DNA from 3 places in the Shewanella alkalitolerans genome. Region 3 is predicted to be linked to each of the others. Evidence: predicted binding sites of a transcription regulator. Region 3 holds the regulator's gene; each other region holds the start of a gene.
The links. The regulator MetJ, encoded in region 3, represses methionine synthesis genes. The targets are predictions, from matches to a motif close to TAGACGTCTAGACGTCTA.

Region 1 (9,890 bases), 1.6 Mb from region 3:
GGCCAAGGAGTCAGACTTCATGTCACCGGCCATCAAGCAGAAGGCGGTGCGAGTGGGCGCCGATATGACGGCTAACTTTACCCGCGCCTATAAGGCCGGGGTCAAGATTGCCTATGGTACCGACAGCGGCGTCTCGGCCCACGGCACCAATGCGCGAGAGGCGGTGTTGATGAATCAGGCGGGCATGAGCAATAAAGATGTGCTGATCTCGGCCACCATCAACGGCGCAGAGCTAGTGGATATGTCAGATAGCCTGGGCACCCTGAGTGTCGGCAAGCAGGCCGATATTATCGCCACCCAGGGCAACCCGCTGGAGGATATCTCGGCCCTGCTGGATGTGGGCTTCGTGATGAAAGGCGGCAAGGTGGTGAAGTCGCGCCTGTGAGTGAAAAAAGATTGTCATTAAAATTCAATTTATATTTTTTAAACTATTGATATATTATGACACTTATCCAATAGGGGGCTCAGGAATGGCCCCCTCTTTTATTGGAGTTTTTCAGTCAATTTACGTAAACAAAGGGAACTATATGGAATATTTTATTGGTGCGTTGAAGAAGTTTGCTGATTTCACCGGTCGTGCACGTCGCAAAGAGTTTTGGATGTTTACCCTGTTCTACATCATCTTCTATGCCGTGGCGGCAACTATAGATGTGGTGACAGGTCTGTATATGCTGAGCGGTATCTTTTCGCTGGCACTGCTTATCCCAACTCTCGCTATCTCGGCCAGACGCCTACACGACACCGGCCGTTCGGGCTGGTGGCAGCTGATAGGTTTAATCCCGCTTATCGGCGCTATCGTGCTGATCGTCTTCTATGTACAAGACAGCGTTGAAGGCAACGAATATGGTGAAAACCCTAAGGCTTTGGCCGAGGCGTAATTTTCCCCTATCTGCGATGAAGGAGGCTTAGGCCTCCTTTGTTGTTTTTAGGGAGTAATGCAGCCCTTGGGTGAAGATGCCGACTCGGGCCATCATGGGAGTATTAGACATTTATACGTGTAGACGTCTATAATGCCCGCGTTCTGTCACAGTAGCCGGGAGAGAGCCTCTCCTCAACGCCGCACATAAGTCGCGGCTTGCCATGAGACAGAGCATGACCAAATTCATACCAATCACAGTAAGTAAGCGATCAGAAATAGCGTCGGAAAAACGTTTTAGAACAAGTTAGAATTTTTAGATAAGTAGTTATTCTACAATCGAAAAATCTAACGCAGTTATCGAACGTTTTAACAAGCTAGGATGATCGACTATTTACTACGATTGGTATTAGTCAACCTTATGTGGTGCCTGTGGCGCGAGACGACACGGGATAATCGGGAAGCCAGTGAGAATCTGGCACTGCCCCCGCAACGGTGATAGGTGAGAGCTGGGTGCGCCATGCCTTTAACATCATGGCGTTAAAAAAATCTACGCTCGTTGTTTAAACCCTTTGTTTAGACTTAGCCTCAGTCCGGAGACCGGCCCTTAAGGTGATTTTGAGATTTCGGCGGGCAGATCTCGAAATGCGACCCTGGCGGTTTGATGGACTGCGCCCAGTCGTGACGCCTTGCCCTGTTTCCCTTTTAGGAGTTAAAGGAAAATGGGTACACAACCTAGTAAAATTGCGCTACTGCTTGGCGCCTGTCTGGCCGGGAGCTTTCCTGCCTTAGCGGAAAGTTCGGGCACCCCTGGGCCTGTGGACGAAACCATCACGGTTATCGGCCGCACCGAAAACACCCCTATCAATATCGCGGCTAACGTCAATGTGATCGATGCCGCCGCCATCGAACTTAGCGGTGCCACCAACCTCACCGAGCTGCTGCGCGGACAGAGCGGCATTCAGGTGTCAGATTCAAACTCGGGTGCCGTGTTTGCCATGCGCGGTTTCAGCGCCAGTCAGGCGGTCAACAACACCCTGATCCTGATCGATGGTCGTCGCCTCAACAATATCGATATCGCCGCGCCGAGCATCGGCGCCATCGGGCTCAATCAGGTGGAGCGAGTCGAGATCCTCTCAGGCAGCGCCGGTGTGCTCTATGGTGACCAGGCGGTTGGCGGGGTGATCAACATTATTACCAAGGCGCCGAAAGACAACGGCGGCAGCCTGCAGCTCTCCGGCGGCAGCTTCGACACCTTTGAGGCCAAGGCCGAGGGCTCGGTCGCCATCAACGACAACTGGCGCCTCTATGGCGCGGCCAACCACCTCAAGAGCGATAACTATCGCGATCACAACGCCAGCAAGACCAGCTCTGTGCTGGGGCGACTGCAGTATGACGATGAGGTGCAGCAGTTCTTCGCCGAGGCTAGTCATTATGACAACCACCGCGAACTCGCTGCTGCGCTGAATGATGATCAGCTCAAGCAAAACCCAAGACAAATGGGTGATCTGAAGCAGGGCGATCTCTTTATCGATGCCTACCTGCATGAGATGACCACGGCGGCCCGCACCGGCTATCAGCGCCAGCTGAATGAAGCCTGGTCGCTGGGCGCCGACCTTAACTACAGCGACACCCTGACAACCGGGTTAAGCACCTGGAACACAAGCCGCCGCGATACCCGCTCCCTGCTCGAGTTTAAGCCTAAGGCTGTGGCTAACATCAAGACGGATAACGGCGAGCTTAAGCTGGTGACCGGTCTGGATCTTAGCCGCGGCGAGGCGACATTTAGCAATCGCAGCAATGTGCAGAAGCTGGCCAGCGCCTATCTGCAGGCGACCGTGCCCCTCACCGAGAGTTTTAGCTATGTGGTGGGCGGTCGTTACGCCGAGGTGACAGATGAGCTGGTGGACGGTAAAGCCTATCCTAATGGGATAGATCTGGATCAGGATGCCCATGCATTCGAGCTTGGCATCAACTATCGCCCGAGCCAGCAGCATAGATTCTACCTGCGGGCCGACGATAACTTCCGTTTCGCCAAGGTGGATGAGCAGGCTTATACCCCAGAGAGCATTCAGGGACTCAAGCCGCAGACAGGTCGCTCCTACGAGGCGGGCTGGGATCTGCTGCTCGAGCGCAATACCCTGCGCCTGAGCGCCTATCGACTGGAGCTCGAAGATGAGATCGTCTTCGATCCAAGCGCCGAGACTCCTGCCGGTGGTGACTTCCCCGGCGCCAACGTTAACGCCGATGCCTCACGTCGTTATGGGGTGAGCGCTGATTGGGACTGGCAGGCGACTCAGGATCTATTGCTTGGACTTGAGTACAACTACATAGACGCCGAGTTTACCGAAGGACTAAACGAAGGTAAGGCACTCTCTTGGGTAGCCAAGAACTCAGGTCGTGGCTATGTCAGCTACGATGTATATGAGCATCTGCAGCTCTTCGCCGAGGCGGTCTACACCGGTGAGCGCTACATGGAGGGCGATAATGCCAACCTGGGCGATAAGCTCGATGCCTATACCCTGGCAAATATCGCCATCAACTATTCCCGCGATGCCTGGCTGGCCAGCCTGCGGGTCGATAACCTGCTGGACAAGGAATATGTCAGCTCAGGGTATTTCAGCACCTGGGGTAGCGGTTATTACCCTGGCACAGGCCGGGCGCTGCGCCTGACCGCCAGCTACCGCTTCTAACGCGGCTTTAGCCTTAAAAGCCAGTCAGATCTGACTGGCTTTTTTATTGCCTGCTGTTCATCATAGGGCATAGATCATTTGGGAGTCTGTGGGATGAAATTGAAGTGGCTACTTGTGCCCGTTATTTTACTCTTGGCCATCATCTTCTGGCCGAGTGGCGGGCCCACACTTGCTCCCTTGTCGGGGAGTGCCAGGATCCTCGCTTTTGGCGATAGCCTGACCCAAGGCGTGGGGGCCAGCCTAGGCATGGATTATCCTGCGCAGCTGCAAGCAATAAGCGGACGCGAGGTGATCAACGCCGGCATCTCGGGGGAGACCACATCCCAGGGCCGCGAGCGCTTCGCCCGAGTACTGGATGAGACGGCGCCGGATCTCATCATCTTGCTCGAGGGGGGCAATGATTTTCTGCGTAATGGCAGCGCGGCGCAGGTCGAGGCCAACCTTTCTGCCATGCTGGCACAGGCCCACCGGCGCGATATTCCTGTGGTGTTGATTGGCGTGCCCCAGAAGAGTATCTGGCTAGAAACCGCGCCCCTGTATGGGCAGCTGGCCGCGCAATATCAGCCGCTATTTATTGAGGATTTTCTGACAGAACTGCTAAAATTATCAGAGGTAAAATCTGATGCGATTCACCTCAACGATGAAGGCTATCGTCGTCTCGCCGAGCACCTATATCAGCGTCTGCAACAGGCAGGTGCCCTATAGCTAAAATGGCCCTGGCAGTAGCCAGTCAATGGGCGTCACCCCTTGGTTAAGTGGCGGAATTTTGTCGTTTATCTTTCGTCCATTACGGGCTGAAAGCTCAGGCGTGAGTGGCAAGATGAATTTATTTAGGTTAATGTCCGTTTTTACCCCAAATCGACTTGACCCAGACAGTCGTTTTATGGGTAAATTCTCGGATAACAAATGGCGCCGTGCCAATAATAAATCAGGTTAATAACTTCTCATGACAGATCTTGAGCATCAGGTATTCACTCAAGTACGCGCAATTATTGCCAATGAAGAACAGGTTATCGGACGACGGGGTATTCTGATCCCGCTGAAGAAAGCCATTATTGCCGATGGCGATATCCGCAATGTAATCGATATAGTCTCTTCCGATCCCGCGTTGGCGGCGCATCTGCTATGGCGCAGCAACTCGGCGGCTAATGCCAGCGTGTCATCGAAGAACCGTTCATTGAAAGATGCGCTGGTGCGCCTGGGCCAGGTCAATATCTACCGTTATGCCTTCACCTTCTACCTCAAGGAGCGTCTCGACGAGCTGCCACAGCCCTACAAGAAGCTGGTATACGGCTACTGGGCGCTCACCGAGAGCATAGCTACCGACGCCGTGGATAGCCTGCATCATATGGAAGGGGTAAATATCAATCCCGATGAGGTGCAGACCCTGGCGCTGTTTAGTGTGTTTGGCGAGATCATCGCCCTGACCGCCTTCGCCTACCTGAATGCCGAATCGGAGCAGTCGTTCCCGCTCTCTATCATCAAGTCGCTGATCGATAATCAGAAGCAGACGCTGACCCTTGAGGCGTTCGAGTCATTAGGCCTGGATGAGGAACTCAGAGAAGAGTTTATGATTGCCCATAACCTGCGTCAGACTCGCAATCCTGACTCACCGGGTCTGGTGCTGCGCAGAGTGCTTTCCATGCGTAATCAACTGCTCAACCCGCTCTAGACGTTGTCACTTGATAAAAGAAAACCTGCCGAGTGCAGGTTTTTTTGTGTCCTCTTTTAGCTGCTCTGAAATTGCGCCTTTAGTGCCCCTGACGCTCCAACCCCTCAGAGGTCACTAGATTGAGCCACTGCTGGGCGAGGCGCGCGCTGCTGCCGTTGCTGCGATAGGCGCCAAACAGAGGGCGTCTGAGCCCTTCTGATCCCAGTTTTACCGCCTTGAGCGACAGACCATGAGCCTCGTTGATCGACCAGTTCGGCAGGGCGGAGACTCCATCTTTGCAGGCGATGCGTTGCAGCAACATGGCGGTGAGATCGCAGCGGATCTGTTTAGCAACCGGCACGCCCGCAGGCTCCATGAAGTGGCGATAGATATCCAGCCTGTCTAGTGGCACTGGGTAGGTGAGCAGGGTCTGCTCCTTAAGCTGCGCCGCCGTGACATAGGGGAGCTCGGCCAGCGGATGATCCGCGGCGACCAGGAGTTTGACCTCGAAATCGAACAGGTGCTGATAGGCGATATCATGGTCGGGAATAGGGTCAGAGGTGAGCACCACATCCAGCTGTCCCTGCTTGAGCGCGGTCAGCGAGTCGAACAGGTGGCGGCTCGACAGCTCTAAGTTGGTGTGAGGAAAGCTGGCATTAAACTGCTCGATCACCGGCATCAGCCAACGAAAACAGCTGTGGCATTCGATACCCACAAAGAGATCTTTCGCCTCGCTGCCCAGGCCATTCTTGAGATCGATTTCGGTTTCTATCACCTTAGGCAAGATCTCCTCGGCCAGATTGAGCAACCGCGCGCCCTCCTGAGTAAAGGAGAGGGGTTTACTCTTACGCACGAAAATCGCCGAGTTGATGCGGGTCTCCAGTTCCTTGATCTGGTGGGATAAGGCCGACTGGGTGACAAAGCGCTTCTTGGCTGCGCCCGCGAGACTGCCGCTCTCTTTCAGGGCGACCAATGTACGTAAATGCCTAAGCTCTATCATTTTTACCTCACATGAATTTGGCTCATGTTGCTCGTGAAATCAATTCGATTGCGAGACAACAGACTAGCACAATAAACTTCTAGACGTCCAGACGCCTGTTTTAGTTTGTTGTGCAATTTCAGTTCTCAAACCTGTATTGCGATGACAGCGAAGGGCGCTAACCATGAATTTCGCTCATCTTAATGCAAAAGGTATACAATATGCAAACTCTAGATATCGCTTCATTAGGCTTTCCCCGCATCGGCCGTCAACGGGAACTCAAATTTGCCCTGGAAAAATATTGGCGTGGTGAGATAGACCAATCGCAGCTGCAATCGCTCGCCAGCGAGCTGCGCAGAACCCATTGGCAGTGGCAGCAGGTGGCGGGGGTGAAGCAAGTGCCGGTTGGGGACTTTGCCTTCTACGATCAGGTGCTGACCCTGAGCGCTACCATCAATGCCATCCCGGCGCGCCATCGCAGCGGCGAGCAGGTGGATCTCGATACCCTGTTTCGAGTGGCCCGTGGCCGCGCCCCCACGGGGGAGGCGAGCCGTGCCGCCCAGATGAAGAAATACTTCAACACCAACTATCACTACATAGTGCCCGAGCTCACGGCGGGTCAGCGCTTCGAGATAGCCTATGAGCAGATGTTCGACGAGGTGGCCGAGGCTAAATCCCTGGGGCATCAGCCTAAGCCGGTATTGCTTGGCCCGGTCAGCTACCTCTATCTTGCCAAGTGCGAGGGCGAGCCCTTCGACAAGCTGAGCCTGCTGCCCAACTTGCTCGAGGCCTACCAAGCAATTCTGGCGCGATTTGCCGATCAAGGCGTGACCTGGGTGCAGCTCGACGAGCCTATCTTAGCGCTGGAGCTAGATGATGACTGGCTGGCGGCCTTCGAGCCGGCATACAAAGAACTCAGTGGCCTGGGGGTTAAGCTGCTGCTAGCCAGTTACTATGGCTCTGTGGCCCATCATCATGAGTTGATTAAGGATCTCGTAGTCGATGGCCTGCATCTGGATCTGGTGAGCGATGCCGAGCAGCTCACCCTGTTTGGCGCCAGCTTGAAGCCGACGCAGGTGCTCAGCCTTGGGGTGATCAACGGCCGTAACGTGTGGGCGGCGGATCTCGACATCTTGGCCGAGCGTCTGCGCGCTGTGGTGGCGGATCTTGGCGAGCAAATCTGGCTGGCGCCTTCCTGTTCGCTCTTACACGTGCCCGTGGATCTGGAGAGCGAAACCGAGCTGGCGCCAGAGCTAGCCAATCAACTCAGCTTTGCCAAGCAGAAACTCGACGAGCTGGCGGCGCTGCGCACCTTGCTGCTTACCCCACAGAGCGAGGCAGCCCAGGCGATAGTGGCGCGTTGTGAGGTGAGGCGTCAGGCCCGTGAGCAGGCGGCCAACCCTGAGGTGCAGGCGAGGCTCAAGGCGTTAACGCCTGAGGATTTCAATCGTCCTAGCGGTTTTGGCGAGCGCCGCCTAAAGCAACAGGCCCGTTTTCGTCTGCCGCTGCTGCCCACCACCACCATCGGATCCTTCCCGCAGACGCCGGCCATTCGCGGTCTACGCAGTCGCTGGCGTAAGGGCGAGCTGACCGAGCAGGCCTATGTGGCGCAGCTCGAGGCGGTGACCCGCGACAGCATAGCGCGTCAGCTTAAGTTGGGGATCGATGTCCTGGTCCATGGCGAGGCCGAGCGCAACGACATGGTGGAGTATTTCGGCGAGCAGCTTGACGGGGTAGGCTTTACCCAGTTTGCCTGGGTGCAGAGCTACGGCTCACGCTGCGTCAAGCCGCCGCTAATCTATGGCGATGTCTCACGTCGTCAGCCGATGACGCTCGCCTGGGCAAGCTTCGCCCAGAGCCTGACCGACAGGCCGGTGAAGGGGATGTTGACCGGCCCGGTGACCATACTGCACTGGTCTTTCGCCCGGGAAGATATCGGCCGCGAGCAGATAGCCAATCAGCTTGCCCTGGCGATCCGCGACGAGGTAGCCGACCTGCAGGCGGCGGGGATCGGCATCATACAGATAGATGAGCCGGCGTTTCGTGAAGGCCTGCCACTGAAGGCCAGTGACTGGCAGCACTATCTCGACTGGGCGGTGGCTGCCTTTAAACTGAGCGCGGCGGGCGCCGAGGACGAGACCCAGATCCACACCCATATGTGTTACAGCGAGTTCAATGCCACCATAGATGCCATCGCCGCCATGGATGCGGATGTGATCACCATAGAGACCTCGCGCTCACACATGGAGCTGCTCAATGCCTTCGAGGACTTCGAGTATCCCAACGAGATAGGCCCGGGTGTGTATGACATCCACAGCCCGAACATTCCGACTGTGGAGCAGATGGTGGCATTGATTGAGAAGGCGGCGACCAAGATCCCTGTGGGACAGCTGTGGGTGAATCCAGACTGTGGCCTGAAGACGCGCACCTGGGATGAGGTGGAGCCTGCGCTGCAAAACATGGTGAAGGCGACCAAGGAGCTGAGACGCCGCCTGGGTTAGTCTCTTCTAATCCCCGTTTTTAGACTAAGGGTGACCAGCTTACTGGTCACCCTTTTTTGGGCTTATGTTTTGGGGCTAGCGCTTTTGGGCTTAGCGCTTTGGGGCTTAGCGTTTTTGGGCTTAGCGCGTTTGCAATTAGCGACGAGTGCTAGTGAAAGGCTAGTGACCTGTGAGTGCCTCTTGCCTTTCTTGTAAGCGCTGCTCAAACAGCGCCTGCTCTGACTCGCTAAAGCCTTGCTTGAGGCTGGCTAAGCTGCTCTCCATCTCGCCCGTGGGCAGAAAATAGAACTGATCTTCCAGGGCGATCTGTGCCCAGACGGCGGCATCAACCCTCTGGCTCAGCTCGGCGCAGGCTTTATGCAGCGGCTTAAATGCCAGGTTCTCGCCGGCGAGTGCGGCGCGCTCCAGAAAGCTAATGGCCTCTCTCGGATGGCGTTTACCTTTATCGTCTTCATGGAGCAGACGCAGGCCGTGGGTCAGATCTATGCAGGCCTGCTGGGACTTCTCTATGGGGTGCTCGGTGAGAAATGCTTGATACAGGCTCTCGGCCTGCTCCTTCTCATAGCTGCCCATCTTGGCACTTAATGTCTCGACCCGCTCAAGATGATAGGGCGCGGGATCGATCGCCGCCAAACGATAGTAAGCCAGGGCCGTGGGGAGATGTCGACGGGTGCCAAGCCCCTCTTCGTGGGCATGACCCAAAAGGAAGAGGGCGTCTGTCATCCATTGCTGGGCCAATGGCGTGAGCAGGGCGATCGCCTCAAGGTGACTGTCGTTGGCGCGTTTATGTTTGAGCAGTAGCTCCCCCAACAGGTAGGTGGCACTGTTGTTTTCCATGGCCATCGCCTGTCTTAGGCACTCCTCAGCCTTATCGATATCCTTAGGCAGATGTTTACCTTCCTGATAGAGGTGCGCCAGCTCGATGAGGGCAAACTCGTTGTCCTCTGCTTCCTCGCGCATCAGGCGCTCGGCCTCACGTGGCTCGGCCGGGCCGCCTTCTCCCCTAAGCAGCATCTGCGCCAGTTGGCTCTTGGCCAGAGGATCGCTGTCGGCAATGGCCGTGAGCAGGGCTCTGGCCCTGATGGGATCCGGTTCGCCATGGCGCGGTTCCAGCAACACCTTGGCCAGATGATATTGCGCTTCAGCATCACCCGCCTCGGCCGCAAGCTCGAGATAGTGCAGCGCCTTGCTGCCGTCGGGGTCGAGCAGT
Region 2 (9,890 bases), 220 kb from region 3:
CTCCTTACGCACCCGCTCGTGCATCCGTTCGGCGAAGGCCTCGGCCAGACGGTCGGCCAGACACTTGAGCATGATGGCGCTGTAGTCGTCATGGTTGGCCTCGAAGCGGGCCACATGTTCGTCGATGCCGTGTCCTGCGGTGACGGCGAAGCCACCCATGTAATCGGCGACGCCAGAGTCTTTCGGCGCGACGAAGTCGGCGAGACAGAAGTTGTCGTTGCCCACACGTTCTATCTGCATCCGCAGATGGTGAGTGGTCATCTCAACCTTGCTACGGCTCTCGTCTGTGTAGATCTCGATATCATCATAATTGACCGTGTTGGCCGGGAAGAGGCCGATGACCGCCTTGGCCGTGAGCCACTTCTCATCGATTATGGTCTTGAGCATCGCCTTGGCATCTTGATAGAGCTTGCGCGCCTCTTCGCCTACCACCTCGTCATCGAGGATCTTGGGGAAGTGGCCGTGTAGCTCCCAGCTGCGGAAAAATGGCGTCCAGTCGATGCGATCGACCAGGTCTTCCAGCGGATAGTCGTCAAACACCTGTCTGCCCAGTTGATTCGGGACAAAAGGCGTATGGGCGTTCCAGTCTTGCTGGCAGCGGTTTTCCCGTGCGGCCTCCAGGGAGACGATCTGCTTGCGCTTGGCCTGTGAATTACGTTTGTCGCGCATCACCCGGTATTCCTCGTAGGCGGCATCTATGGTCGCCTGACGGGTTTCCTTATTGATCAACTTGGCCACCATGGGCACGGCGCGCGAGGCGTCGGCAATATAGATGGCGCCCTCGGGGGCGTGGGGTGCGATTTTCACTGCCGTGTGGATCTTGGAGCAGGTAGCGCCGCCTATGATGGAGGGAATATTCAGCCCCGCCTTGTGGAAGGCTTTGACGTTGTGCACCATTTCATCCAAGCTCGGGGTGATAAGCCCCGACATGCCTATGATATCGACATTTTCCGCCTTGGCGACCTCTATGATCTTCTCGACGGGCACCATGACGCCGAGGTCCACCACCTCGTAGCCGTTACAGGCCAGCACCACGCCGACGATGTTCTTGCCTATGTCGTGCACGTCGCCTTTAACCGTCACCATGAGGATCTTGCCGTTGGATTCGCCCTCGACTTTTTCCGCCTCTATGTAGGGGTTGAGGTAGGCCACCGCCTTCTTCATCACCCGCGCCGATTTCACCACCTGTGGCAGGAACATCTTGCCCGAACCAAACAGGTCACCGACCACGTTCATGCCATCCATCAGCGGGCCTTCGATCACATCCAGCGGACGGCTGGCCAGCTGGCGCGCCTCTTCGGTGTCCTGGTCGATAAAGTCGGTGATCCCCTTGACCAGGGCGTGCTCCAGCCGCTTGTTGACTGGCCAGCTGCGCCACTCGAGATCTTCCTTCTTGGCGCCCGTGGCACCGTCGCCACGGTACTGCTCGGCGATCTCCAGCAGTTGTTCTGTGTTGTTAGACCCTTCCACAGGGCAGGGCAGGTTCTGCACCACGGCCTCTACCCTGGCCTTAAGCTCAGGGTCAATGTCGTCATAGATCGCCAGCTGCCCGGCGTTGACTATGCCCATGTCCATCCCCGCCTGGATGGCGTGATAGAGGAACACGGCGTGGATCGCCTCGCGCACCGGGTTGTTGCCGCGGAAGGAGAAGGAGACGTTGGACACGCCGCCGGAGATCATCGCATGGGGCAGGGTACGCTTGATCTCGCGCGTAGCCTCGATGAAGTCCACCGCATAGTTGTCATGCTCGTCGATGCCGGTGGCGATGGCGAAGATGTTGGGGTCGAAGATAATATCTTCCGGCGGGAAGCCCACCTTATCCACCAATACTCGATAGGCGCGGGTACAGATCTCTATCTTGCGCGCCATGGTGTCGGCCTGGCCAACTTCGTCGAAGGCCATGATGATGGCCGCCGCGCCGTAGCGCTTCACTAGGGTGGCTTGCTCGATAAATTTGGCCTCGCCCTCCTTGAGGGAGATGGAGTTCACCACGCCCTTACCTTGAATGCACTTGAGCCCGGCCTCGATCACCTCCCACTTGGAGGAGTCGATCATGATGGGTACCCGGCTGATGTCGGGCTCGGAGGCAATAAGGTTGAGGAACTTCTGCATCACCTCGACGCCGTCCAGCATCCCCTCATCCATGTTGATATCGATGATCTGGGCGCCGTTTTCCACCTGATCCCGAGCGACCGACAGCGCCTCTTCATATTCGCCTGTCTTGATCAGGCGCAGAAACTTGGCCGAGCCGGTCACGTTGGTGCGCTCGCCCACGTTCACAAACAGGGAATCGGCATCTATGGTCAGCGGCTCCAGTCCCGACAGGCGACAGGCCACCGGCAGATCCGGCAGCTGGCGGGCGCTATGCTTGATGACGGCGGCGCGGATCGCCTTGATATGGTCTGGGGTGGTACCGCAGCAGCCACCTATGATGTTGAGCAGGCCTTCCTCGGCCCAGGGACCGATCACCTCGGCCATCTGCTCCGGGGTCTCATCGTAGCCGCCAAACTCGTTGGGCAGGCCGGCGTTGGGGTGCGCCGACACATAACACTCGGCGATCTTCGACAGCTCCTCCACATAGGGGCGCAGCTCCTGCGGCCCCAAGGCGCAGTTGAGGCCGATGGAGAGTGGCTTCACATGGCGTAGCGAGTTGTAGAAAGCTTCTGTAGTTTGACCCGTGAGTGTGCGGCCCGAGGCATCGGTAATTGTGCCCGAGATCATCACCGGCAGACGCTGGCCCAGCTGGTCGAACAGGGTTTCGATGGCAAACAGCGCCGCCTTGGCGTTGAGGGTATCGAAGATGGTCTCGACCATGATGATGTCGGCGCCGCCCTCGATAAGGGCCTGGGTCGACTCGATATAGGCTTCTACCAGGTCGTCGAAATGGATATTGCGATAGCCAGGGTCGTTCACATCTGGGCTGATAGAGCAGGTGCGGTTGGTGGGGCCGAGCACCCCGGCCACATAGCATTGACGGCCGGTTTCGGCGGCCACCTCGTCACAGGCGGCGCGGGCGAGGCGAGCGCCTTCAAGGTTGATCTCCCGTGACAGCGACTGCATCTCATAGTCGGCCATGGCCACCTGGGTGGCGTTGAAGGTGTTCGTCTCTATGATGTCGGCGCCCGCCAGCAGGTAATCTCTGTGGATCTGCTTGATTAACTCGGGCTGGGTCAGCACCAACAGGTCGTTGTTACCCTTGAGATCGCAGGGCCAATCGGCAAAGCGTTCGCCGCGAAAGTCGGCCTCCTCCAGCTTGTGGTTCTGGATCATGGTGCCCATGGCGCCGTCGAGGATCAAAATTTCCTTATTGAGCCGCGCGCGGATCGCGTCGTTAATCTGCCTTACGTTTCGAACAGGGGATTGGGTCGCCATAACTTTCACCTACTTCAACTGACCTATTGCCTAAACTGCCGCGTCTATCGATTTGACGTGCTATTTTTATTTTGGATGTATAAACGTATGGACGTCTATACTAATCGACTTATAATACCCAGGGCAAGTCAAAAGAGTATAGGGGAAGGTGCGAACAGGTCCCATCTGCTCTGCGTCGGCTTACAGACCTAGATGCAAGGCGTGGTTCGCAGCAAATGGCCCAAGTCCTTTGTAAGAAGCACAACACAGCAGATAGGCCTGTAAGCCACGCCCTTAGGTGCTTTCACAGCAACCGGCTCTCTGCGTTATCTGACTTAGACAGGCCCCGGCATGCCCTGCGTCAGACGCCTTGAACGCCAATTGCTGTGTAAGCCAGAGTACCATGAGGACTTATTCGCAACTTCCCTAAGCTTAAATCTGGTTTGGCTTCGAGGAAGAATGGCGGCTAAGCCGCGTTCCCATGGCAAAAGGCTCTCCCCTTGATAGTGGGTGAATCTGAAAGTTTTTCAATGCCTTATTTATCTTTCATTGCCAAGGGATACTTCCAGAGAGTATCCTGCTAACCTTCTAGATTTTAAAGGTTTAATGCTGCAGTTATGACGCAAACGACACTCTATTTGATGCGCCACGGCGAATGTGAAGGCGGCAATCTGCTGCGCGGCCATAGCGATCAACCTCTCACAGAGATAGGCTTCGCCCAGATGCAGCTGGCCTATGCCAAGCTGCCCCAGGCGGTGGACAGGGTGATCAGCTCGCCGCTCAAGCGTTGCCGTGTATTTGCCGAGCACCTCACCGCTAAGAATCAGGTGAAGGTGGCCCTAGATGCCGGACTCAAGGAGATCTACTTCGGCCGTTGGGATGGCCAGCCTATCCCTGAGCTGCATGCCGATCATGGCGAGGAGCTGAGCGCCTATTGGCGGGACCCTTGGGCCAATCCACTGCCCGAGGGGGAGCCCATGGCTGAGTTCGAGCAGCGTGTCGACGAGGTGGTTGAGCAACTGGTGCATCAGCATAGTGGTGAGGCCTTGTTACTGCTCACTCATGGCGGGGTGATACGTCACCTGATGGCCAAGGCCCTGGGGGTAGAGCACGCCGTAGGCTTCTATACTCGGCTGAGTCTGGACTATGGCAGTGTGGTCAAGATAAGTCACTATCGCGACAAGGCGGGAGAGGGCTACTGGCGTCTGCACTGGCATGACGCCGAGTGAGTCTGGCCTTGTGTCGGCGGCAAAATTTAGCATAATAACCGGGCGCAGGGACCGCCTGCGCCGGGAGTATGGTGTCGAGATCGCCAAGGCGATAACTCGGACTTAATAGGGAATTGGGGAAGGCTTTGTGCCGCTAGCCCAAACTGTGCCCGCAACTGTGAGTGTGTTACCTAGTTGAACCCGACCTGGTCGCCACGAGTCAGGATACCTGCCTACTCTCTAACCACTATCTCAAGCGGGTGACTTGAGGGAGCCAATAGATGAAGAATACCTCGGGGCCGAGTCTGGCCCAAGGGCGAAGGCGCCTCGGCGTTATTCCCCGGAGGGCGCGACCTTGAGCGCCCCTAATCAGCCATCACAAACAGAATCACTCCTGTCTCACGGCGCCAGTGACGGTGCTATTTTAGGTAAAGACACAGGTGCTGGTGCAGCCATCGGCGATGGCGCCTGCGTGCGCCCGGCGCTGTCGGTACGGGATCTCAGCTGGCGCTGCGGTGAGCGCGCCATCCTCTCAGGGGTCAAGCTGGATCTGCTAGAGGGTAAGATGCTGGGGATCATAGGCCCCAACGGCGCCGGCAAGTCCAGCCTGCTGCGCTGCCTCTATCGTTTCCTCACCCCTAGCAGCGGCGAGATCCAACTGTTTGGTCAGCCAATCGCCAGCCTGAGCGCCAGGGCCTTTGCCCGCGAGGTGGCCGTGGTGCTGCAAGACACGCCTCAGCATTTCGACATGACCACGGCCCAGCTGGTGGCATTGGGGCTCACGCCACACAAGGCCGCCTTCTCCATGACCACTAAGGCTGACCGCCTGGCGGTGAGTCAGGCCCTGGAAACCGTGGGGCTCAAGGAGCGCGCCGGACAGACCTACGCCTCCCTGTCCGGGGGCGAGAAGCAGCGGGCGCTGATTGCCCGCGCCATAGTGCAGCAGCCTAAGCTATTGATCCTCGATGAACCCACTAATCACCTGGATATCCGCTATCAGATCCAGATCCTCGAGCTGCTCAAGGCCCTGGGGGTGACTGTGGTGATCTCGATTCACGACCTCAACCTCGCCAGCGCCCTGTGCGATCAGCTTCTCTTACTGGATCAGGGGCACGCCGTGGCCCAGGGGTCGCCCAAACAGGTGCTGAGCGAGGCGCAGATCGCCAGGGTATTCGGCGTCTGCTGTCAGGTATCGCCCCATCCCCAACATGGCAATCCGCAGATCAACTATTTCTATGGCTATCACCTTCACAATGCTGACCAGAGTGCTCAGCATGGCAATGGACTGGGTGACCAGGCCTTTGAGGCGAAGGAGGCTAACCATGACGAGCGCTAGCCTGAGTCTGGGAAGAGGCTATAGTCCGCTGAAATACCTGGCCTTCGTCTGTCTGGGACTGTTGACCCTGGCGACTCCTGTGCTGGCGGTGAGTTTCGGCGCGGCGCAGATAGGCGTCGCCGAGGTGCTTGAGGTGCTGCTGGCCAAGCTGAGCGGCGCCGATCCCGGCGGCGTGACCGCAAGAATATTGATTGAGCTGCGCCTGCCGCGCATCTTGCTGGCCTTCATCGCCGGCTTCGGCCTGGCCCTGGCGGGCGCCGTGTTGCAGACGGTGACTCGCAATCCCCTGGCCGACCCCTATCTGTTTGGCATCTCATCGGGCGCCAGTCTGGGGGCGGTTGTGGTGATCACCCTGCTGGGCGGTGTCGGCGGCACTTTGGCCAGTGTCGGCCTGCCGCTCGGCGCCTTTATCGGCGCCAGCCTGGCGGTGCTCATGGTGCTGGCCCTGTGCGGGCGGGATTTGAACACCCAGATAGAGCGCATGTTGCTCTCCGGGGTGGCGATCTCCTTCCTGTTTGGGGCGCTGGCCAGCCTGATGCTCTATTTCTCCGGGCCGCAATCGGCCGCCTCTGTGCTGTTCTGGAGCCTGGGCAGCTTTGCTAAGGCGAGCTGGCAGATGCTCTGGCTGCCCTGGCTGCTGGTGTTGGCGGCGAGCGCCATTTTGCTGCTGCTCAAGCGGCAGATCCTCGCCATTCAGGCGGGGGATGAGACCGCCCACACCCTGGGCATTCGGGTGCAGCGCCTGCGTCTCGTCAGCCTGCTGCTCTGCTCGCTGATCACCGCCGTCCTGGTGGCCAACTGTGGCGGCATCGGCTTCGTCGGCCTGATGGTGCCCCACATGGTGCGCCTATTGCTGCCCGGGCGTTTCGCCCTGCTGCTGACGGCCTTGGTGGGCGGCCTGTTTATGATCTGGGTGGATGTGCTGGCGCGCTGCCTGCTCAGCTATCAGGAGCTGCCGGTGGGGATCATTACGGCTGTGATAGGCAGCCTCTTCTTCCTGTTTATCCTGGGCGGCAAGCGTAGCAACTAGCCCAGGTCCCCTATGTATTGAAGGAAAGGTGTATGGAAGGAAAAGCGTATTGAACTATGCCAGCAAAGAAGGTGTGGATTGCAATGAATCGAGAACGAGGGCGAGCGATATGAGGTACCAGTATGTTTGAAGTCACTGTGGTAAGTAGCGAGTTCGATGCCAAGATCCAGCAGAAGATAGACACTAAGACCAAGCCACTGGGCGCCCTCGGCGCGCTCGAGACCCTGGCGATGACTATCGCCAGGGTGCTGGGTCCAGACAAGCCGCAGATAACCAAACCAACCCTCTTGGTGTTTGCCGGCGATCACGGCATCGCCGCCTCCGGCGTCTCCATCGCGCCTAGCGAGGTGACTACCCAGATGGTGATGAATTTCCTCAAGGGCGGCGCGGCCATCAATCTGTTCTGTGCCCAGGGGGGGATCACCATGGAGGTGATCGACTGCGGCATCGCCCAGGAGATTCATGATCAGCCTAAGCTTATCAACCACAGGCTGGGGGCCGGCACAGGTGCGATTCATCGCGAGCCCGCCATGACCCTGGGGGCGGTCAAGCAGGGCTTCGCCATGGCCAGGGAGCGGGTCGCGCTGCATCACGGCCGCGGCTGTAACCTGATCGCCTTCGGCGAGATGGGCATAGGCAACACCAGCTCGGCGGCGGCCATCATGGCGGCGCTGATGGGGTGCGAGGCGGCCGAGTGTGTTGGTCGGGGCACAGGCATAGATGCCGCCACCTTGGCACGCAAACAGCTGCTGGTGGAGCAGGCGCTGCATCTGCACCGCGAGCAACTTGACGACCCCTATGGCGTGCTGGCCTGCCTGGGTGGCTTCGAGATAGTGCAGATGACGGGCGCCATACTGGCGGCGGCGGAGCTGAAGATGCTGGTGCTGATCGACGGCTTCATCGCCACGGCGGCGGCGCTGGCGGCGGTGACTATCGCGCCCCACGCCCGGGACTATATGATCTTCGCCCACGAGTCTGGCGAGCGCGGCCACAAACTGATGCTGGAGCATCTCAATGCCCAGCCGCTCTTGTCCCTCGGACTGCGTCTTGGTGAGGGAACCGGGGCGGCGCTGGCGGTGCCCCTGGTGCAGGCGGCGGCCAAGTTTTACAACGAGATGGCCTCCCTCGAAGAGATGGGCATTTCGATTTAGCGGCAATAGCAATCTAAGGAACCAAAAGGGAAAGCGCGAAGATGTTTGCCAGAGAGTTAAACCTGTTTTTTATCGCCATGGGCTTCTTTACCCGGATCCCCATGCCGACCTGGGTGAAGGTCGACAATGAGAGGCTCAATCAGGCCAGCCGTTACTTCGCCTTGGTCGGCGTGCTTGTCGGTGGCCTCTGCGCCCTGGTCTATAGCCTGGCGACTCAGGTATTGCCTATCAGCGTCGCCATCTTACTCGCCATGCTGGCCGGGCTACTGCTCACCGGCGGCTTTCACGAAGATGGCCTGGCGGATACCGCCGACGGATTCGGTGGTGGCTGGCAGGTGCAGGATAAGCTCACCATAATGAAAGACTCGCGGGTTGGCACCTATGGCGTGCTCGCCCTGGTGATGAGCCTGCTGTTCAAATTTGTGCTGCTCAGTGAAATTGCCCTGTTCGATGGCGATCTTGTGATGGCAGCCTTAGTGGTGGGCCACTGTCTGAGCCGTATGGTGGCGGCCTCCTTAATCTTCACCGAGACCTATGTACGCGATGACGACAGCAGCAAGAGCAAGCCCCTGGCCCAGTCGCAGACCCCAAATGAGCTGGGCATTTTGCTGCTGACGGGCATCCTCACCCTCTGGCTCAGCGGTATCGCCTCGGCGCTCTCCCTCTGTCTGGTGTTGCTGGCGGCGCGCCAACTGCTGGTACGCAGTTATCGCCGTCAGATTGGCGGCTATACAGGCGATGTGTTGGGGGCCACCCAGCAAGTGATCGAGCTGCTCTGTTACCTGTTTATCCTGGTGATCAGCCTATGATGCACCTGGTTCTAGGCGGCGCTCGCAGTGGCAAGTCTCGCCATGGCCTTTCCCTGGTGGCCGATTATGTGGCAAGGGGTTATGAGTGCCTGTTTGTGGCCACCGCCCAGGGGCTGGATGAGGAGATGCGCGCGCGCATCGCCCGCCACCAGGATGAGCGCCGTGAGGATGGTTTGTCCTGGCAGACCCTGGAGTGTCCGCTACACTTGAGTGCTTGTATCGAAACTCACGCCAGGGAGAAACGAGTGATCTTAGTCGATTGCCTCACCCTCTGGCTCACCAATCAGTTACTCGAGGGCGATGACTGGCCGCTCGCCAGGGCGGCGCTGCTGCGCGCCCTGGAAACTGCGCCCGGGGCTGTCGTGCTGATCAGCAATGAGGTGGGCTGCGGCGTGGTACCGGCCGACCCCTTGAGTCGCCGCTTCGTCGACGAGGCGGGTTGGCTGCATCAGGCGATAGCTCAGCGAGCCCAGCAGGTGGTCTTGGTCACCGCCGGTCTGCCGCTGATCCTCAAGGATGAGACGAGCCAGGGCGCCAAGGAATAGGAAGAGAAGCCAATGACACCAGATAACTTAAGTAATCAGTGCAATCCGAGCAAACAGGGCGAGCAGGGCAATAGCAATCAAGAGGCTGCTGGCAATATCTTGATGGTGCAGGGCACCACTTCGGATGCGGGTAAGAGCACCCTGGTGGCGGGCCTGTGCCGCTACTTCGCCCGTGAGGGGCGCAGGGTGGCGCCCTTCAAGCCGCAAAACATGGCGCTCAATAGCGCGGTGACCCTTGACGGCGGTGAGATAGGCCGCGCCCAGGCGCTGCAGGCCGAGGCCTGTTACCTTGCGCCCCACACAGACTTCAACCCCATACTGCTTAAACCCAACTCGGACACCAGCTCCCAGGTGATAGTGCAGGGCAAGGCCCTGTCCCACATGGAGGCCCAGACCTATTTTGGCAAAGACAGCCAGGGGTATCGCACCAAGGCGATGGCGGCTGTGCTGGACTCGCTGT
Region 3 (9,890 bases):
ATGGATAAAAATCTAATGGATAAGGTGTAATTCAATGAAATTTAATGGTTTTTGTTTTTAATGTTTTGCTGTCTTGTGATCTTGCTCTCGGGGAGAAACCACCTAGTTAGATCACACTTTATTATTTCAGCTCTCTCTAAATAGGTATTTTTGCTTGTTTTTGTATTGCAAATGGGCCTGTTTTGGCGGGTAGGGCGGTTAACTGAATCGGCAGGTTTCTCTGGCAATGGGAAGGGGCGACAAATTGATTTAAAAAAAAGTGTCTGATCGAGCTGTTTTGAGAGCACTTTTTAGTCGTCTTAGTCTATCTTTAAAGACGACTCGGGTAGATTCCCGAGCGAGAACAAAAATAATGAACGGGGTGAATGAGATGAAATACCTTAGCTTGGTCATCGCAGTGTTATTGTCTGGTAGTGCCTCACTGGCATCTGCCGCCTCCCTCTACAACGAGGCCCGTAGTGATGCCATGGGCGGAACCGGGGTCGCGGCCTCTAACCGCGAAGGTGCCGCCTTTATCAACCCCGCTCTGTTAGCCATTCATGCCCCCAAGTATTCCGGCGGCGCCGTGATGTTGCCCGTGCTGGGCGCCGAGGCTGCCAATATTGATAATCTGACCGACAAATTCGACGCCCTGCAGGCCTCCTATGACGGTCTGGAGGCGGCCATCAATGCCAGCGACGTCACTGGGATCACCAATTACCGCGATATGCTGGTCGCAGATCTTAAGTCCCTCGATGGTGAAAATGCCTATGGCAGCGTGGGGCTAGGTTTTTCCGTGGTTCTACCGACCAAGCGCATGCCTATGTCGATCTTTTACAAGACCTATATCGATGCGGTGAGCGTGGCGGTGATCGAGGATAGCGACATAGACGCCCTGACCAATCTCGACCCTAACAATCCGCCTGCGGTTACCGATCTGGATTCGCAGGGGGCCGTGGTGGCCGGTGCCATCTCTGATCTTGGTGTGGCCCTCAGCTTCCCGCTGTCGATCGTCAACATGCCGATCGCCGTGGGTATCTCTCCCAAGCTGCAGCGTATCGACACCTATAACTATGTGGTGAGTGCCAACAACTTCGATGCCGATGATTTCGACGACAACAAGTACCGCAACGACGATACCGTGGCAAACCTGGATATCGGCGTGGCCATTCAGCCACTCGAACGCATGACCATAGGCCTGTCGGGACGTAACCTGGTGAGCCAGAAGCTGGACACCGTCGAGGCGATGGGGCGCAAATTTACCTACCGTGTCGAGGCCCTCTATACCTTAGGTGTGGCCTATGATTGGGATAACTTCAGCCTGACGACTGATGTGGATCTCAATGGTCATAAGCGTTTCGATGAGATAGGCGAGACCCAGTATTGGCGCCTGGGCGGTGAAATGAGGGCGACCGATTGGCTGGCCCTGCGTGTCGGCTATCGCCACGATATGAAAGATACTAGCAGCAACCTCTATACCCTAGGCACAGGCTTTACCATAGGACGCTCCTTTAATCTGGACCTGACCGGCCTGGTGGGCACAGATGACGCCGTGGGCGGGGTGATTCAGACTTCCTATCATTTCTAGGAGTATGTTTCTCTAAGAATGAAAAGGCCGGCTGTGATGCCGGCCTTCTCTTGAGCCTAGGTGTTAGAGCAGGGCACTTAAGGACTTGGCGGCCAGCAAGATGGCGCTCAGGCTACAGAGCACCAGCGTCATGATGCGGGTCTTGTTCTTGTCTATGCGTCCCACCAGGCGATTGGCCATCAGGTAACCCAGCAGCACAGAGGGGAGCAGCAGCGCCGAGCAGTAGAAGTGATGCAGGGTCAGCAGCCCCGTAAGCCCCAGGATCACTATGGCGATAGTGGAGCTGAAGATGAAGAAGGCCGACAGAGCCGCGCGAAACTGCTTGGCATCTTTACCCGAGAGCAGTATGGCCAGCGGCGGTCCTCCGATGGCGGCGATGTTGCCGAAGATCCCCGAGATCACCCCAGCGATAAACAGGCTGCGGCGGTTGACCACCAGGTTGAGCCGCATCAGGCTTAGCAGTACGGCGATGGCAACGATAATGGCGATGGTCATGCCGAGCACGTCCTGGGGGGCGACCATGAGTAGGCCGGCGCCAATCAGTCCGCCGGGGATGCGTCCCAGCAAGGCATATTGCAGGCCGTTGAATTCCAGGGCGCCACGCTCACGGATCAGGGTCAGCAGGGCGATAGAGAAGCCCATCAGGATCACGGGCGCTGGCACAAGTGACGGCTCGATAAGGTAGAGCAGGGGCGCGGCGACGACCGCCATGCCGAAACCGATCAGGCTCTGGGTGAGGGCGCCGACGAAGACGATAAGCGAGGCTAGCGCCAGAATATGGGGATCGAGCGGAAGTGCAGGCACTGCAATGTTCCAGGCTAAGGTTGAAAACTAAAAGAGGGACCGCCTAGCGATCCCTCTATCGATTCGTGTGTGAGTGGATTACTCCATCTCTTCCCACTCTATGCCCATCTCGGTCATCAGACGTTTGACTTCGGCTGGGATGCTATCTGGCTTGTCTTTAGACAGGTCATCGTCTTGGGGGAGTGGTTGACCGGTGTAGGCGTGCAGGAAAGCCTCGCACAGCAGCTCGCTGTTAGTGGCGTGACGCAAGTTGTTGACCTGGCGCCGGGTGCGCTCGTCGGTTAACACCTTAAGCACCTTAAGAGGAATAGAGACAGTGATCTTCTTTACCTGCTCATTCTTCTTACCATGTTCAGCATAGGGGCTGATATAATCGCCATTCCACTCAGTCATTGACTCACCTGTAAATTCTAAAATTCGGTGCAGATTTTAAACCCTTACAAATTACAGTCAAATTATTGCCTCGAATTTTTGGCAAATGCAAATAGATTTCTAAATGTTTGGACGTCTAAACGTCCAAAAGTTGTTGACGCTCACTACCGGCTTAGGTACATTTAGACGTCCAGACATCTCTTTTGTCCGAGGTGCCTGCCCAGATCCATATTGAGGAGTTGAAGATGACAGCGCGTAAACTAGCCACCGCCGCCGTACGACGAGGCATAGAGTCAGACACTCAGCACGGTGCCGTGGTGCCGCCTATCTATCTGTCGACAAACTACTCGTTTGAAGGGCATCAACAGCCGCGGGCATTCGATTACAGCCGCTCAGGTAATCCGACCCGCTCCATTCTAGGTGATGCGATTGCCGAACTGGAACAAGGGGCGACCGGTGTGGTGACCTGTACCGGTATGGCCGCCATCACACTGGTGACTAGCCTGCTGGGCCCAGAGGATCTGCTGGTGGTGCCTCACGATTGCTATGGCGGCAGCTATCGCCTCTTCACCAACCTGGCCAAGAAGGGCGCCTTTAAACTCTTGGTGGTGGATCAAACCGACGAGCGTGCGCTTGAGCAGGCGCTGAGCCAGTCACCCAAGATGGTGTGGCTGGAGACCCCCTCTAACCCGCTGCTACGTGTGGTCGATATCGAGGCCATCGCCCAGGCGAGTCACAAGGTGGGCGCTCAGGTGGTGGTGGACAACACCTTCCTCTCTCCTGTGTTACAACAGCCGCTGTTGCTGGGGGCCGATATCGTGGTGCACTCGACCACTAAATATATCAATGGCCACAGCGATGTGGTGGGCGGCGCCGTGGTGGCCAAAGACCCTGAGGTGGGCGAGTTGTTGCACTGGTGGTCGAACACCCTTGGTCTGACCGGGTCGGCCTTCGACAGCTACCTGACCCTAAGGGGGCTGAGAACCCTGGCGGTGCGCATTCGTGAACACCAAGCCAACGCTCAGAAGGTATTGGCACTGCTTTGTGACCACAAGGCGGTGGAAAAAGTGTATTATCCGGGGCTTGCCGAGCATCCTGGCCATGAAATTGCGGCCAGACAGCAGAAGGGCTTCGGCGCTATGCTGAGTTTTGAGCTAAAAGGTGGCGAATCGGCACTCGTTGCCTTTTTAGATGCGTTACAATACTTCTCGGTAGCCGAGAGTCTGGGAGGCGTAGAGAGTCTGGTGGCGGTCCCCGCGACCATGACCCACAGAGCCATGGACCCAGAGGTGCGCCGTGAGGCGGGCGTGAAAGATACCCTGATCCGTTTGTCAGTGGGCATAGAAGATGGCGAGGATCTGGTGGCAGATATTCTTGCGGGTTTAGAAGCGGCTATCGCGGTAAGTAGTTAAAGGGTTTGAGGAGCAGATAATGACACGATGTCATTTGCATAAGTTTGGTGGTTCTAGTTTAGCGGATGCAGATTGTTACCGCCGCGTCGCCCACATTTTACTGACCCATGGCCACAGCGATGATCTTATCGTGGTGTCGGCCGCGGGCAAGAGTACCAATTTCCTATATCGCCTACTGGAGCTGTGCGACACAGATCAGCTGTGGCAGGAAGAGTTACAGGTGCTGGTGAGTTACCAGCAGAACCTGATCGAGCAGCTGCTCTCCAACGAGCAGGCGCGCAGCCTGAGAGAGCGACTGGCCACCGACAAGTCGCAGCTGACCAGCCTGTTGTCGCTTGATGAGCTCAACGACTATCAACGTAATCAGGTGGTGAGTTTCGGCGAGCGCTGGTCTTCCCGTCTACTGGCGGCGCTGCTGCGCGAGTCTGGCGTGGCGGCGACCGATGTCGATGCCCGAACTCTACTGGTCGCCGATGAAGGCGCCGTACCGCAGATCCGCCTGGGCGAGTCACGCCAGAAGGTGCAGGCGCTGCTCGAGGCCCATCCCCAGGAGCGTCTGGTGATCACCGGTTTTATCTGCGCCAACGAGCAGGGCGACACCCTGCTGCTGGGCCGTAACGGCTCAGATTTTAGCGCCACCTTGCTGGCTAGCCTGGCGGATATCGAACGCGTCACCATCTGGACGGATGTGGAAGGCGTATTTAACGCCGATCCTAACCGAATTAACGATGCCAAGTTGCTTAAGAGTATGTCGCTCACCGAGGCGAATCGCCTGGCGCACCTTGGCTCTCCGGTGCTGCATAACCGCACTCTGCAGCCCTTGTTCGATACCGAAGTTAGCCTGGCGGTGCGTTCAAGCTACGCACCCCATACAGATTTTACCCTGATCGCCCCTAAGAGCTCGTCGGCCAGTGCCCCTGTGGTGACCAGCCTCTCCAGCGTCAGTCTGTTTAGCCTGACCATAGGGGTCGAGTTGCCGCAGCTGCTGGCCTGTTTTGCCCAGGCTGGCCTGACGCCGCTGGCCTACTGGTCGCTGGCTCATGGCCGTGCCGAGCTGGCCTTTACCCATGAGAATCAGAAGCAGGCACAGGCCATCTTCGAGGCCAGGCGCAGCGAGCTGGGAATCGATGAGTTACAGCTGCGTGACGATCTCGGCCTGGTGGCCCTGGTAAGCGCCGATGCCAGCCTCTACCGCCGCGGCTTCTCGCGTCTGTTGAGCCGTGAGGCCCATCCTCTGTGTAACGATGGCTTGAGTCTGGTGACTCTGGTGCCTAAGGCGCAGGTAAACCTGTTGACCCAGAAGGTGCACAGACGCTGCGCCGGTCCGCGCAAGCGTATCGGTGTCCTGCTGCTGGGCATAGGCAACATAGGCGAAGCCTGGATCGATCTCTTCAAGCGTGCCCGCCCCGTGCTCAATAAGGAGCTTGAGGTCAGCGTCGAGTTGGTGGGACTCTTGAGTTCCAAGAAGGCGCTGCTGAGCGAGACAGATATTGACTTAAGCAGCTGGCAGCAGGCCTTCGAGGAGCGCGGTACCGGCTGGCAGTACACCCATCTGTTCGAGCAGTTACAGGCGTTAAATTGCGATGAGTTGATCGCCCTGGACATCAGCGCCAGCGCCGATCTCACCCTGCAATATCCAGAGTTTTTTGCCCGCGGCATTCATATCGTCAGCGCCAACAAGCTGGCGGGTTCTGGGCCGCTGGCCTTCTATCAAGAGCTGAAACAGCAGCTGGGCAATCGTCGTCTGTTCTGGCGTTATAACGCCAGCTGTGGTGCGGGCCTGCCGGTGCAACATGCGCTGAACGATCTGCATAACAGCGGTGACAGCATAGAGGCGGTCGGCGGCATCTTCTCCGGCACCCTGTGCTGGTTGTTCGAGCACTATGATGCCAAGAAGCCCTTCTCCGAGCTGGTGCTGGAGGCTAAGGGGCTGGGTATTACCGAGCCGGATCCCCGCGACGACCTCTCCGGCCGGGACATGCAGCGCAAGTTGCTGATCTTGGCCCGTGAGATAGGTTACGACATAGAGCTGGACGATATCGAGCTGGAGTCTCTGGTGCCGACTAAGCTGGCCGAGATCCCGCTGGATGATTTCATCAAGCGTATGGCGGAGCTCGATGGCGAGATGTTGCAGCAGTATCAGGCAGCGGCCGAGCAGAACAAGGTGCTCAGGTATGTGGCGTCATTGGATTCAGACCAGGGCCAACTCAAGGCCAAGGTGGGAATCCAGTGGGTCGATAGGAGCCACCCGTATGCCAATTTGACGCCGGGCGATAATGTCTTCGTCATTCGCAGCGATTTCTATCAGGACAATCCGCTGATCATACGTGGCCCGGGCGCCGGGCGCGAGGTGACGGCTGCCGCGGTGCAGTCGGATCTGGCGCAGATCTGCCGGGATCTCCTGCAAGAGTAATTTAAAGGGTCGATGCGTGCATCGGCCTTTTTTATAGCTTTTTCTCTTCTTCTTTATATCTCTCTTTCAGTACATTTCGCCGGATGAATTGGTGAGATAGGCCTGCCTGTGCCTGCCGTTTCACTTTCGGACTATCTTATAAACAGATTGTTTTTTATTGAGTCAGTTTTTGGGCTTGACATCACTCTGAGTTTCTCTAGTATATGGACATATAGACGTCCAAACGTCTAAAATATTTTTTGCTCTAGGTCTGAGGGAATTAAGATGGCTTTTCATCACGCACAACACGCCAATTCATTGAATCAAAGCTTGTCTGAGCTTAATGGTGATATCAATGTGTCATTTGAGTTTTTCCCACCGGCCACCCCCGAGATGGAAACCATTCTGTGGAACTCCATCAGACGCCTGGAGCCGCTTAAGCCTAAGTTTGTCTCGGTAACCTATGGTGCTAATTCTGGCGTGCGCGATCGTACCCATGGGGTGATCGAGCGTATTCAGAAGGAGACAGATCTGGTGGCGGCGCCCCATCTGACCCTGGTCGATGCCAGCGATGAAGAGCTGGTCGAGCTGGCGAAGCACTACTGGAACTCGGGTATACGTGACATCGTTGCGCTACGTGGCGATCTACCCGCGGGCAGCCCTAAGCCGACCCGTTTTGCCAACGACCTGGTGCGCCTGCTTAAGTCTGTGGCCGACTTCGATATCTCGGTGGCGGCCTATCCTGAGGTGCACCCAGATGCGCCCAATGCCCAGGCGGATCTGATTAATCTTAAGAAGAAGATAGACGCGGGCGCCAACCGCGCCATCACCCAGTTCTTCTTCGATGTGGAATCTTACCTGAGATTCAGAGACCGCTGCGTGGCCGCCGGTATCGACGTGGAGATAGTGCCGGGCATTCTGCCTGTGACCAACTTTACTCAGCTGAAACGCTTCGCCGGCATGACCAATGTGTCTATCCCAAGCTGGCTGCATAAGCAGTTTGAGGGGCTCGACGATGACCCGTCGACCCGCCAGATGGTAGGGGCCAACGTGGCCATCGACATGGTCAAGGTGTTGTCTCGTGAAGGGGTGAAAGACTTCCACTTCTATACCCTGAACCGCGCCGAATTAACCTATGCCATCTGCCATACCCTTGGCGTAAGACCCGGTAAATAGCACTTCGTTAACCAGAATAGACTTCTAGCCCCGCCTCGATAGGTGGGGCTTTTTTATACCTATTATCAATAGTCCTAGTGTGGTTTTTCTTCTATGATTGACCACAGCCAATAAGGAGGTTGATATGTATAGAATGCTTATCGGAGTAACAGCGCTTTTCCTGAGTAGTCAGGCGATGGCCGCCAACGAGATGCCACCGGCCGCCGCCCTGTGTGGCAGTTGTCATGGCCCGACCGGGATGGGGATAGAGCCTATCGCGCCGCGTATCGCCGGACTCTCTTCCGAATATATTGCCAAGCAGATCCACCTGTTTCAGCAAGGCGACAGACAAAATCCCAGCATGACACCCATGGCGATGACGGTGCAGGGAGAGGCCATCAATCAGGTGGCAGATTACTTTGCCGCTCAGCCACTGCCAGCCTTTTCCCTAGCCTTACGCGGTAGCCAGACTAGCTACCAGAGCGCGGCGGAAACCTTGGTCTATCAAGGGGACTGGCAGCGCACCCTGCCGGCCTGTGTCTCTTGCCATGGCCCCTCGGGGATAGGTGGAGGCCAGTTCCCGCGTCTGGCGGGGCAGCAGGCCAGCTATCTTAAGACACAGCTGATGGCCTGGCAGTCGGGCACGCGTAAGGGGGATATTGATAACATGATGGGCAATATCGCCAGCAAGTTGAGCCAAGATGAGATAGCGGCCCTGGCCGACTATTTTGCCACGTTGAAGTAGGGAGGCGGATATGAACAGGAATCTAATGACACTCAGCGGCCTACTTTTGTGTGCCCTTGGCAATAACGTACAGGCGGGTGACTTACCCGATAAGCAGGCTGAGCTGAAACTGGCGGCGCCAGCGCAGGATGCGGATTATCTTAAGATGCGCTCCCTTGCCAGCATCCCCGAAGGTGCCTTCGGCGACAAGGTACGCCTGGGCTATCAACTATTCGTTAATACCCAACAGCTTAGGGGCCAATATGTGGGCAACGAGCTGAACTGCGTCAACTGCCACATGGATGCCGGGCGCAGGGCCAATGCCTCTCCCTTGTGGGCTGCCTATCTGGCCTATCCTGCCTATCGCAAGAAGAACGATAAAGTGAACAGCTATCAGGAGCGGATCCAGGGTTGTTTCACCTATTCGATGAATGGCAAGGCGCCCGAGTCGGGCAGCGAACCTCTGGTGGCGCTGTCGGCCTACTCCTACTGGTTAGCCATGGGGGGCCTGATGGATAAGTATGGCGTGACAGGCGCCGTGCCTGAGCTGAGTGATGCCGAGCTGCTCAAAGGCGGCAAGCGGGAGGATTTTGTCTTGCCCGAGGCGATCGCCAAGGCGACTAGCCTAGATGAGCGCGCCAAGCTGCCGGGCAGAGGCTTCCCCGCCATCCCTAAACCCGAGCAGGCTTATTCGCCTGCACGCGGCGAGCAGGTCTATCGGGCCCACTGCCAGTCCTGCCACGGTGAAAAAGGTGAAGGGCTAGCCATGGGCGGTGTCTATAGCCTGCCGCCGTTGTGGGGACCGAACAGCTTTAACTGGGGAGCGGGCATGCACAGGGTCAACACGGCGGCCAATTTCATCTATGAGAATATGCCTCTGGGTAAGAGTGTGCAGCTTTCTCATCAGGAGGCCTGGGACGTGGCAGCCTTTGTGGTCTCCCATGAGCGACCACAGGACCCGCGACTGGAAGGCGATAAGGTGATGGAGCTGAGCAAGCGCTATCACCAGCATCAAGGCTATTACGGCAAGAGTCTGGATGAGGGGGCCGTTCTCGGCACTCAATCCTATCCTATCAATCCGGCTAAGCAGTAAGCCTAAGCAATAAGCCTTAAGCTTGTTCCGCCCGAGACTGAGTGTTAACGTTAACGGCTAACACTCAGTCTCTATGGATTCTATGCGCACCAATGCCAGTCAGTGCCCCCTGTGTCATCAGCCCAATCAGTGCGCCGTAGTGGAGGGGCATGGGAGTGATACCTGTTGGTGTCATCATCAGACGTTTGCGCCCAAGGCGCAGTTGTCCCAAGCCATAGCCCCAGATGTTTGTATCTGTCAGGCCTGCGCCGAGGCGCTCAGGCTGGAGGCTGAGTTAGGGGTTAAGCGAGTCGATTAATTGATGACGAGAACGACCATGGACAAGCTTGATGCGATCGTTATTGGTGCCGGTGTAGTAGGGCTAGCGGTGG

Region 1: a site for MetJ is predicted at 6,273-6,290, ahead of metE (5-methyltetrahydropteroyltriglutamate--homocysteine S-methyltransferase). Genes of this name have one in related genera too.
Region 2: a site for MetJ is predicted at 3,453-3,470, ahead of metH (methionine synthase). Genes of this name have one in related genera too.

Annotation. Positions count from the first base shown of each region.
Region 1 is NZ_CP080422.1:3,512,595-3,522,484, reverse strand. Features, by position in the region: gene K0J45_RS15390 (metal-dependent hydrolase family protein) at 1-385, shown strand, start outside; gene K0J45_RS15385 (DUF805 domain-containing protein) at 528-878, shown strand; cobalamin riboswitch at 1,264-1,478, shown strand; gene K0J45_RS15380 (TonB-dependent receptor) at 1,579-3,549, shown strand; gene K0J45_RS15375 (arylesterase) at 3,643-4,254, shown strand; gene K0J45_RS15370 (HDOD domain-containing protein) at 4,496-5,221, shown strand; gene K0J45_RS15365 (LysR family transcriptional regulator) at 5,301-6,200, opposite strand; gene metE (5-methyltetrahydropteroyltriglutamate--homocysteine S-methyltransferase) at 6,401-8,680, shown strand; gene K0J45_RS15355 (tetratricopeptide repeat protein) at 8,840-9,890, opposite strand, start outside.
Region 2 is NZ_CP080422.1:805,998-815,887, forward strand. Features, by position in the region: gene metH (methionine synthase) at 1-3,372, opposite strand, end outside; gene K0J45_RS03635 (histidine phosphatase family protein) at 3,969-4,580, shown strand; cobalamin riboswitch at 4,632-4,810, shown strand; gene K0J45_RS03640 (ABC transporter ATP-binding protein) at 4,915-5,895, shown strand; gene K0J45_RS03645 (FecCD family ABC transporter permease) at 5,882-6,925, shown strand; gene cobT (nicotinate-nucleotide--dimethylbenzimidazole phosphoribosyltransferase) at 7,048-8,076, shown strand; gene K0J45_RS03655 (adenosylcobinamide-GDP ribazoletransferase) at 8,118-8,885, shown strand; gene cobU (bifunctional adenosylcobinamide kinase/adenosylcobinamide-phosphate guanylyltransferase) at 8,882-9,430, shown strand; gene K0J45_RS03665 (cobyric acid synthase) at 9,443-9,890, shown strand, end outside.
Region 3 is NZ_CP080422.1:585,571-595,460, forward strand. Features, by position in the region: gene K0J45_RS02635 (conjugal transfer protein TraF) at 371-1,567, shown strand; gene K0J45_RS02640 (sulfite exporter TauE/SafE family protein) at 1,631-2,371, opposite strand; gene metJ (met regulon transcriptional regulator MetJ) at 2,450-2,764, opposite strand; gene metB (cystathionine gamma-synthase) at 2,989-4,155, shown strand; gene K0J45_RS02655 (bifunctional aspartate kinase/homoserine dehydrogenase II) at 4,175-6,568, shown strand; gene metF (methylenetetrahydrofolate reductase) at 6,833-7,723, shown strand; gene K0J45_RS02665 (c-type cytochrome) at 7,848-8,447, shown strand; gene K0J45_RS02670 (c-type cytochrome) at 8,458-9,519, shown strand; gene K0J45_RS02675 (cysteine-rich CWC family protein) at 9,602-9,817, shown strand; gene K0J45_RS02680 (NAD(P)/FAD-dependent oxidoreductase) at 9,821-9,890, shown strand, end outside.